Cohnella abietis: one gene and its partners. The protein of the gene in region 2 interacts with the protein of the main gene of each other region in a pairwise test. Links are inferred from orthologs where the notes say so. Each region holds a gene or a part of one and is shown on either strand. Other genes may lie near its edges. The genes, in order: odhB, lpdA and pcrA.

Region 1 (3,044 bases), 1.8 Mb from region 2 along the record:
AATGTATATGCACCGGAAACAATGGTTATTTGGGAAGCTCAATACGGAGACTTCGTGAATGCCGCTCAGGTTCTAATTGATCAATTCATATCTGCAGGTCAATCAAAATGGACACAGCGCTCTGGTTTGGTTATGCTGCTTCCACACGGCTATGAAGGTCAAGGACCGGAGCATTCCAGTGCTAGAATGGAACGCTTCCTGCAATTATCAGGTGAAGGAAACTGGACTGTCGCTTACTTATCGAGTGCGGCGCAATATTTCCACTTACTCCGCCGTCAAGCAGCTGAGATCAATACAGACGCTGCTCGTCCGCTTATTGTTATGGCGCCTAAGAGTATGATTCGTAATCCTTATGTTGCGTCCTCCGCGTCTCTGCTTAGCGAAGGCACATTCCAGACGGTTGTGGAACAATCCGGACTTGGAGAGCACCCTGCTCGTATCGAACGACTCGTCCTATGTACGGGTAAAGTTTCTGTTGATCTGGCAGAAGAGCTCGATAAATCAGCCGATGTTAACCGGGATTGGTTGCATATCGTCCGTGTTGAACAGCTCTATCCGTTCCCACGTCAAGAAATTCAAGCAATTATTGACCGTTTCCCGAACCTTACCGAAGTGGTATGGGTTCAAGAGGAGCCTAAAAATATGGGCGCTTGGAGCTATATAGAGCCACGCATCCGCGATCTTATTGGATCAAAATCGGTTACAGTTAGCTACAACGGTCGTCCGAAGCGCTCAAGCCCGGCGAGCGGATACCAGCAGATCCATGTTTTCGAGCAACAATTTATTATTAATCAAGCATTAGTTCAGAAAAAGAAAACGGCTATTAAAACCGGGAGGTAACAGCAATGCATGACATAATAGTACCAGCAATGGGTGAATCCATTACGGAAGGAACGATTTCCAAGTGGATCGTCAAAGTAGGAGATTCCGTTCAACAAGGCGACCTCTTGCTAGAGCTGGAAACAGACAAAGTAAACTTGGAAATTAGCGCCGATCAGGATGGTGTTATTGCAGCTATTCTCATGAATGAAGGGGATACTGTTAAAATCGGAGAATCTGTTGGTAAAATTGGTGCGGCTGGTCAAGCAGTTGCAGCTCCTACGGCTCCAGCAGCAGTAGCTGCGGCTCCAGCTCCACAGGAAAGCACTCCAGCTCCTGTAAAAGCTGCTGCTCCTGCCGTCAGCGTGGATAACAGCTCTACTCTTGCTACTCCTGCTGCTAGAAAGCTTGCTCGTGAGAAGGGAATCGATCTCAGCACACTTACAACGCGCGACCCAATTGGACGTGTTCATTCTAGCGATGTTGCATCTGCAGGTGCTGCTGCAAGCGTGCCTGCGCAACAAGCTGCACCTAAAGCGGCTGCGGCGGACAAACCGACTACAAACTCGAACAAGCCGGAAGAGCGCAAGCGTATGTCTCGCCGTCGCTTAACGATTGCGAAACGCCTAGTTGAAGCGCAACAAACTGCTGCGATGCTCACGACTTTCAATGAAGTTGATATGTCAGCTATTCTCGAAATTCGTAAACGTCGTAAAGATTCCTTCAAAGAGAAGCATGAAGTTGGATTAGGCTTTATGTCCTTCTTCACGAAAGCTGTCGTTGGCGCATTGAAGGCATTCCCTCATCTGAATGCAGAAATTAACGGTGAGGACATCATCGTTAAGAAATATTACGATATCGGTATTGCCGTCTCCGCTAAAGAAGGATTAGTTGTTCCTGTCTTGCGCGAGGCAGACCGTCTCGGATTTGCTGAAATTGAGCGTACTATCGGTCAATTGGCTGGCAAAGCTCGTAATAACACGTTAGAATTGTCCGAGCTTCAAGGCGGAACATTCACGATTACTAATGGCGGTGTATTCGGCTCCTTGCTATCCACGCCTATCTTGAATGCACCTCAAGTCGGAATTCTAGGTATGCACAAGATCCAGCTTCGTCCGATCGCTATCGACGCGACACGCATGGAGAACCGCCCAATGATGTACATTGCATTGTCCTATGATCACAGAATTGTTGATGGTGCAGAGGCTGTACAATTCCTTGTCAAAATCAAGGATATGCTCGAAGATCCGGAAACATTGCTGCTCGAAGGCTAATAGAATAGTTGCTTTGACGTTCAAACGAAAGGTGTTGGTTCAGGAGGTTACTCCTGCGCCAACACCTTTTGTTTTTGATCCAACTGTTGCTTGCTTAAGCAGATTATGCTCAAGCGCAAGCCAACCATAATCCATTGGCAGATAAAGTTGGTCCAAGGTATATTGAATGTAAAAAGAAACCTCATCTCTTAAATGGTTGCTCGCCAATTCCATTTTGACTAAAGAGAGGTTTCTTTGTATTTGTACTTTCAGTAATCGATAAGAAAAGAGGGGAAGTATCTCCTGTAGGAGCGAAGCGTTTGTCTTTGAGATCGTGAAATCTCCTTGTTATCTTTTACCCATTCAGATTTCACGATCTCAACCAACAACCGGAAGGAGATACTTCCCCGCAAAAACTATAATCGATAGACATAGCGAGAGGCTGCCCTATAAGTTATCTTACGGGACAGCCACTCTTGTTTTGGATCAATTATAAGTTAATTATTCAAGCTCAATTCGATAAGTCTTTATTTCATAAGGCATGACCATGGCCCGAACGGTAGCACCGAGAGTGATTTCCCCAATAGGACGCTCTAACAGATCGCATTCCTGCCAGCTTGCAATTTTCAATCCACTCGTGAGCTCTATATGACCACGGGCACCTGCAAATTCATGATAACGGACAATGATAGCTTCGCTATCCTCCGCTTTCTTAACGGCATCAATGAGAAGGTTATCCGCAGATAATTGAAATAAAGACGCTTCAACCTGAATAGGACTGTCCTTCCGAACACTAATCGGATTATTGAGGCACCAAGCTTCTTGGACAGTAGCACCTTCATACCAAGAGTGCTCATGAGGATAGAGAGAATAGGTGAACTCATGTTTTCCTTTGTCCGCAGAGCTATCTGGATATAGCCCCGATTTCAGAAGCGACAGCCTCATGAGATTCCCCTTAATGTCGTAGCCGTA
Region 2 (3,017 bases):
TTCCATTTAAAGGAATTCGTAAAGCGATTGCTAATGCCATGGTTAAATCCGTTTACACGGCACCTCACGTAACCTTGATGGACGAAGTAGACGTTACAGGTCTTGTTGCACTTCGCACAAGAGCTAAGCCTGTAGCGGAGAAAAAAGGCGTTAAGCTTACCTACTTGCCATTTATCGTTAAAGCTCTTGTTGCTGCTTGTCGTGAATTCCCAGCTCTTAATGCGACGATCGATGAAGCGGCTAATGAGATTGTTTACAAGAAATACTACAATATTGGTATTGCCACCGATACAGATAACGGCTTGATCGTTCCGGTCATCTTTGACGCGGATCGGAAGAACGTATGGTCTGTTGCCAACGAAATTCGTGATCTAGCTACTCGTGGTCGTGATGGCAAGCTTACTGGTGCTGAGCTCAAAGGTAGCACGATATCGATTACAAACATCGGCTCTGCTGGTGGTATGTTCTTCACGCCTGTTATTAACTTCCCTGAGGTAGCTATCTTGGGTACGGGCCGCATAGCTGAGAAAGCTGTTGTTAAAAACGGCGAAATCGTTATCGCTCCGGTTATGGCGTTGTCTCTAAGCTTTGATCACCGCATCATTGACGGCGCTACGGCGCAAAATTTCTTAAACTACATCAAACAGCTGCTTAGCGATCCTGAGCTGCTAGTTATGGAGGTGTAATCCATGGTCGTAGGGGACGCTTCTCTAGACATAGATTTGCTTATCGTCGGTGCCGGACCTGGTGGTTACGTAGCTGCAATCCGTGCAGCTCAATTGGGTCAGAAGGTTATTATTGCGGATAAAGCCAAATTTGGCGGCGTTTGTTTGAACGTTGGATGTATTCCATCGAAAGCACTAATCAACGCTGCTCATCACTATGAGTCGATGCAGCATGCTTCTGATTACGGTCTTTCGGCGGAAAATGTAGGCGTTGATTTCGGTAAAGTACAGGAGTACAAATCGTCGGTCGTTAATAAAATGACAGGCGGCGTGGAAATGCTGCTGAAAGCAAATAAGGTTCAAATGTTCAATGGTGAAGTTATGTTCATCAATGAAAATGAAGCTCGTTTGTTCAATGATCAAGAAGCACCACGTTACCGTTTCAAGAACTGTATTATCGCTACCGGATCCCGTCCGATTGAGCTTAAGCCTTTCCCATTCGGCGGACGTATTCTGTCCTCAACCGAAGCATTGTCTCTGCCTGAGCTTCCTAAGAGCCTGATTGTTATCGGTGGCGGGTACATTGGTATTGAGCTTGGTCAAATGTACGCGAAGTTCGGAGTACAAGTAACTGTGCTTGAAGGCGCAGAAACGATTCTTCCAGGCTTCGATAAGGACATGAGCCAGCTTGTAGTTAAGAAGCTTAAGAAATCAAATGTAGAAATCGTCAATGGCGCACTTGCTAAGGGCGCAGAGCAAACCGACAAAGAAGTTACTGTAACGTATGAAGTTGGAGGCGAGCAAAAGTCCGTTTCCGCAGATTACTTGCTCGTTACAGTAGGTCGTCGTCCGAACACGGATGGTGAGCTAGGACTTGATCTTATCGGCGTTAATGTAGGCGAGCGCGGCTTGATCGAAGTTGATGATCAATGTCGTACGAACATTAAGCACATTTATGCTATTGGTGACATTGTTCCAGGCGCGGCTCTTGCTCATAAAGCTTCCTATGAAGCGAAGGTAGCAGCAGAAGCGATTGCTGGATTGCCATCCAAAGTGGATTACAAGTGTATTCCTGCGGTTGCGTTCTCTGATCCAGAATGCGCTAGCGTTGGTTACACGGAAAAAGAAGCGAAGGAAAAGGGTCACAATGCGAAGTCCAGCAAGTTCCCATTCGGCGGTAATGGTCGTGCGGTAACGTTGAACGGCGCAGACGGCTTCCTGAAGCTCATTCATGATGCGGACAATGGTCTTGTACTCGGTGCCCAAATCGCCGGCGTAGAAGCGTCTAACATGATTGCAGAAATCGGCTTAGCTATCGAGATGGGTGCTACAATCGAGGACATTGCGTTGACTATTCACGCACATCCAACATTAGCTGAAATCACGATGGATGCGGCTGAGCTTGCTATGGGTCATCCTATTCATACAATAGCTCCTAAAAAATAAGCTTAGAATTACAATGGATAAACCTTTATGAGGGAATCACGGCTTTCGTGAATACACCTTCATAAAGGTTTATTTAATTGTTAGAACCCATTTGTGGTGAAGGGAGTGCTGAGTACAATATGACGGAAGATGCAAGACCGGTTAGTCGTTCCCGTTCTATTATGACAGAGCTTGTTTTTCCGACGGACACGAATCACCATGGTACAATGTTCGGTGGTACGCTAATGAAATATATTGATAAAATTTCTGCTATAGCAGCCATGCGCCATTCTAATAAGCCTGTTGTGACCGCTTCTACGGACAGTCTAGACTTCCTGTCGCCGATTCGCATGGGAGAAGCCGTTGAGCTTGAAGCGTTCGTTACATCGACGCACCGGAGCTCAATGGAGGTATATGTCGTTGTTAGAGCAGAGAATCTGTTCACGGGTGAAAGAAGAGTGACCTGTACGGCTTTTTCAACCTTCGTAGCAGTTGATGAGAACGGCAAACCGGTTCCAGTGCCAGCAGCGATACCGGAAAATGAAGCGGAACAGAAATTGTTCGACAGTGCTCCGGAACGTTATGATTTACGTAAGAAGCGACGTTCCCAGCGCTATTCATCGACAGAATGACAAATGGGATGATACAATATACAACAAAAAAACTTTCGTCGAGGTGTGTACTCGTTGCGTAATTATTTAGATTTATTACAGGACGTATTGGATAACGGAGCAGTGAAGGAAGACCGAACAGGGACGGGCACGTTATCTGTATTCGGCAGACAGCTGCGATTCGATTTGGCTCAAGGCTTCCCCTTAGTTACAACTAAACGTATACATTTGAAATCAGTTGTCCATGAGCTTCTGTGGTTCCTTAGAGGGGACACGAATATTCAATATTTGAAAGAGCATGGGGTTAAGATATGGG
Region 3 (3,235 bases), 2.7 Mb from region 2 along the record:
AGTTATCCGACCCGGCTTGTGGAGTTCCTGGATTTGATGGTTATTTCATTCCTAGCGTTATCAACACGAAACATACCGAATGGTTGATAGGCCACCACGTCGAGGCGCTTCGTGATTTTGGACATTTACTTCCATGGGATTTAATCACAGGTGAAGCCTATTTGGTGCTCAATCCGGAATCAACAGTTGCCAAAGTAAGTCGAGCAGAGACGAACATTAGCAACGAAGAGGCGATAGCCTACAGCCAAGTAGCGGACAGGCTCTGGAATGTGCCGGTTCTCTATGTGGAATATAGCGGAGTTTTCGGTGATATGGCTTTACTGAAGAGTATAAAAAGTGGACTAAAACAGGCGCATCTCTTCTACGGTGGAGGAATCAGCAGTCCTGAGCTTGCGGCTCAAGCCGCTGCCTCGGCAGATACAGTTGTCGTTGGCAACATCATTTACGAAAACCTGGATGCCGCACTTGCAACTGTAAACGCGGTAAACCTTGCGATAAAGGAGCAAGATCATGTTTTTTGAACGGGATAATACAAGTTCCATTGATATCGATGCCTCAATTAATAAGCTGAATCCAAAGCAGAAGGAAGCGGCCATAGCGACTAACGGACCCCTCCTTATTATGGCTGGCGCAGGAAGCGGTAAGACGCGAGTGCTGACTCATCGTATAGCTTATCTCATTTCCAAACGTCTAGCTGCACCATGGAGTATTTTGGCGATTACTTTTACAAACAAAGCAGCTCGTGAAATGCAGGACAGGGTAGCTAAGCTCATTGGTCCGTCCGGCAAAGATATTTGGGTAAGCACCTTCCACTCCATGTGCGTGCGTATTCTCCGTAGAGATATCGAACGTATTGGATTCGGTTCTAATTTCAGCATTCTCGATTCCACGGATCAGCTTTCTGTCATCCGTAACGTCATGAAGGATAACAACATCGATACGAAGAAAATCGAGCCTAAGGCAGTTCAAGGCTCCATTAGTGCGGCGAAGAATGAGCTCATGTCTCCGGCTCAATACGAGCAGAAGCAAGGGGATTATTTTGAATCCATCGTAGCTAAGGTGTACACGCAATATCAACGGAGACTCAAAGCTAACAACTCGCTCGACTTCGATGATCTTTTGCTCCAAACGATCCAGCTTTTTAAAGATGTTCCTGAGGTTCTAGAATCTTATCAGAATAAATTCAAATACATTCATGTCGATGAATACCAGGATACCAATAAAGCGCAATACACCCTGTGTAAAATGCTCGCACAAAAGCATCATAACATCTGCGTTGTTGGAGATAGTGATCAGTCGATTTACCGTTGGCGTGGAGCGGACATTACGAACATCCTTAACTTTGAGGCGGATTATCCTGAAGCGCAAAGTATTTTGCTGGAGCAGAACTATCGTTCTACCTCGAACATTCTAGATGCGGCGAACGCAGTCATTAAGAACAATATGGGTCGCAAAGCGAAAAACCTATGGACAGATCAAGATGGCGGCGACAAAATCACGGTGTACCAGGGTGATTCCGAGCACGAGGAAGGTTATTTTATAGCAGGTGAGATTCGCAAAAACCGTCAAAATGCCCGTCGCTACGGTGATCATGCGATTCTGTACCGGACGAATGCGCAGTCACGGGTCGTCGAGGAAATCCTTATTAAATCTGAAATTCCTTACCAAATCGTTGGCGGAATTAAGTTCTACGATCGTAAAGAGATTAAGGACATTCTTTCCTATTTACGGTTGGTGTCCAATCCGGATGATGATAATAGCTTGAATCGGGTCGTTAATGAGCCGAAGCGGGGCTTAGGCGATACGACGATGACGAAGGTGCGGGAAGAGGCGACTCGTAAGGGTATCTCTATTTTGCAGCTGCTTAATGAAGGGGATGGGTTGCTCGGAGACGGGCTGTATCATCTGGATATTCAATCTAGAGCAAAGGTAGCTTTGTCTGGCTTCCGTGATCTTATTAATAATTTATCTGCGATGGTCGAATATTTATCCGTAACGGAATTGACGGAGAAGCTGCTCGAGCTCACTGAATATCGGCTTGAGCTGCAGCGGGAGAATACACTTGAATCCAAGTCACGTCTTGAAAATATAGAAGAGTTCTTGTCGGTTACGCAAGAATTCGAGAAGCGCAATGATGATAAGTCACTGATCTCATTTTTGACAGAGCTGGCACTTGTTGCGGATATTGATTCGATGGATGATGAAGAAGGTGACGGTGATGCCGTAATCCTGATGACCATGCATAGCGCCAAAGGCTTGGAATTCCCAGTCGTGTTCATTGTAGGGATGGAAGAAGGCTTGTTCCCAAGCAGTCGTTCCTTCATGGATAACGCGGAAATGGAAGAAGAACGAAGATTGGCATACGTTGGAATCACAAGGGCAGAGAAGAAGCTATATTTAACCTGTGCCCGGATGCGGTTGCTCTATGGTAAAACAAGTACAAATGCTCCTTCACGGTTTTTGGGAGAAATTCCACTTGAATTGAAGGAAGCGGTAGAATCTGCAGGTGGAGGCCGCTCTGGCTCGTATGGAGGATATGGTTCTCGGGTAAGTGGTGGAGGAAACAGTGGGTACGGCACACGTTCCCCATCATCTCCAAGTGTAGGATTCGGTGCTCGCCCTACCGTTAGTCCAACGACAAACGCTTCAGTTACCCGACCGCAGACACCTTCAGCTGCTAAGCCTGTTGGAGATGGAATGGCAATAGCTGCAGGAGATAAGGTTCAGCATGCGAAGTGGGGTATTGGTACTGTTGTAGCTGTAAAAGGTACAGGTAATGATGCAGAGCTGCAAATTGCGTTTCCAGCACCTACAGGTGTTAAGAGACTATTAGCTGCGTTCGCTCCAGTTACTAAAATATAAAAAACCGCCGAGCTTTCTCGGCGATCCAATGCGGGCTCTTATGAGCCCGTTTTCCAATCTTAAGACCTTGAATTGTTGTGGCCTAAATTATCGTAGCCATGATGGTGATAATCTGGCGTTCGTAGCTCCTGTAAAATGTCCATGTACGCGATATGACGCTTGGTTTCTAGAGTACCGATCTTATAAAGGTAACGGTAGATTTCAACCATATTGTCGTTATATCGATTAGTAGCTTTGTCATGGTCAGCGGATTTATAAGGGATTTGCGCTCTTAAGTAGGTTTTTTCTATATTTTTCTGTTCTTGATTTAATAAAGCGAGCAAATGGTTCCTTTCCTCTTCCGTTGCCAGAACGGTAAGCTGGTCTGTCAACG

What was found.
Region 1: the proteins of lpdA (region 2) and odhB interact in binary tests that used the Escherichia coli proteins (3 or more experiments, as listed by UniProt). The link is inferred for Cohnella abietis from one-to-one orthologs.
Region 3: the proteins of lpdA (region 2) and pcrA interact in binary tests that used the Escherichia coli proteins (3 or more experiments, as listed by UniProt). The link is inferred for Cohnella abietis from one-to-one orthologs.

What each region holds. Positions count from the first base shown.
Region 1 is NZ_AP019400.1:5,338,524-5,341,567, forward strand. The notes cover bases 85-2,969. They hold odhB (2-oxoglutarate dehydrogenase complex dihydrolipoyllysine-residue succinyltransferase), read left to right. Parts: upstream 85-845; coding sequence 846-2,093; downstream 2,094-2,969. Other genes in these bases: KCTCHS21_RS23675 (2-oxoglutarate dehydrogenase E1 component), read left to right, coding at 85-840; KCTCHS21_RS31265 (hypothetical protein), read right to left, coding at 2,133-2,306; KCTCHS21_RS23685 (alpha-mannosidase), read right to left, coding at 2,574-2,969. Outside these bases: more of KCTCHS21_RS23675, read left to right, coding at 1-84; more of KCTCHS21_RS23685, read right to left, coding at 2,970-3,044. UniProt on the Escherichia coli protein: E2 component of the 2-oxoglutarate dehydrogenase (OGDH) complex which catalyzes the second step in the conversion of 2-oxoglutarate to succinyl-CoA and CO(2).
Region 2 is NZ_AP019400.1:3,521,307-3,524,323, forward strand. Bases 43-2,900 are described here. They hold lpdA (dihydrolipoyl dehydrogenase), read left to right. Parts: upstream 43-689; coding sequence 690-2,111; downstream 2,112-2,900. Other genes in these bases: KCTCHS21_RS15170 (dihydrolipoamide acetyltransferase family protein), read left to right, coding at 43-686; KCTCHS21_RS15180 (acyl-CoA thioesterase), read left to right, coding at 2,231-2,722; thyA (thymidylate synthase), read left to right, coding at 2,777-2,900. In the rest of the region: more of KCTCHS21_RS15170, read left to right, coding at 1-42; more of thyA, read left to right, coding at 2,901-3,017. UniProt on the Escherichia coli protein: Lipoamide dehydrogenase is a component of the glycine cleavage system as well as of the alpha-ketoacid dehydrogenase complexes.
Region 3 is NZ_AP019400.1:6,198,376-6,201,610, reverse strand. The notes cover bases 111-3,186. They hold pcrA (DNA helicase PcrA), read left to right. Parts: upstream 111-510; coding sequence 511-2,862; downstream 2,863-3,186. Other genes in these bases: KCTCHS21_RS27215 (hypothetical protein), read right to left, coding at 2,922-3,186; pcrB (heptaprenylglyceryl phosphate synthase), read left to right, coding at 111-521. Outside these bases: more of pcrB, read left to right, coding at 1-110; more of KCTCHS21_RS27215, read right to left, coding at 3,187-3,235. UniProt on the Escherichia coli protein: A helicase with DNA-dependent ATPase activity. Unwinds DNA duplexes with 3'-5' polarity. Translocates on single-stranded DNA with 3'-5' polarity. Initiates unwinding more efficiently from a nicked substrate than double-stranded DNA.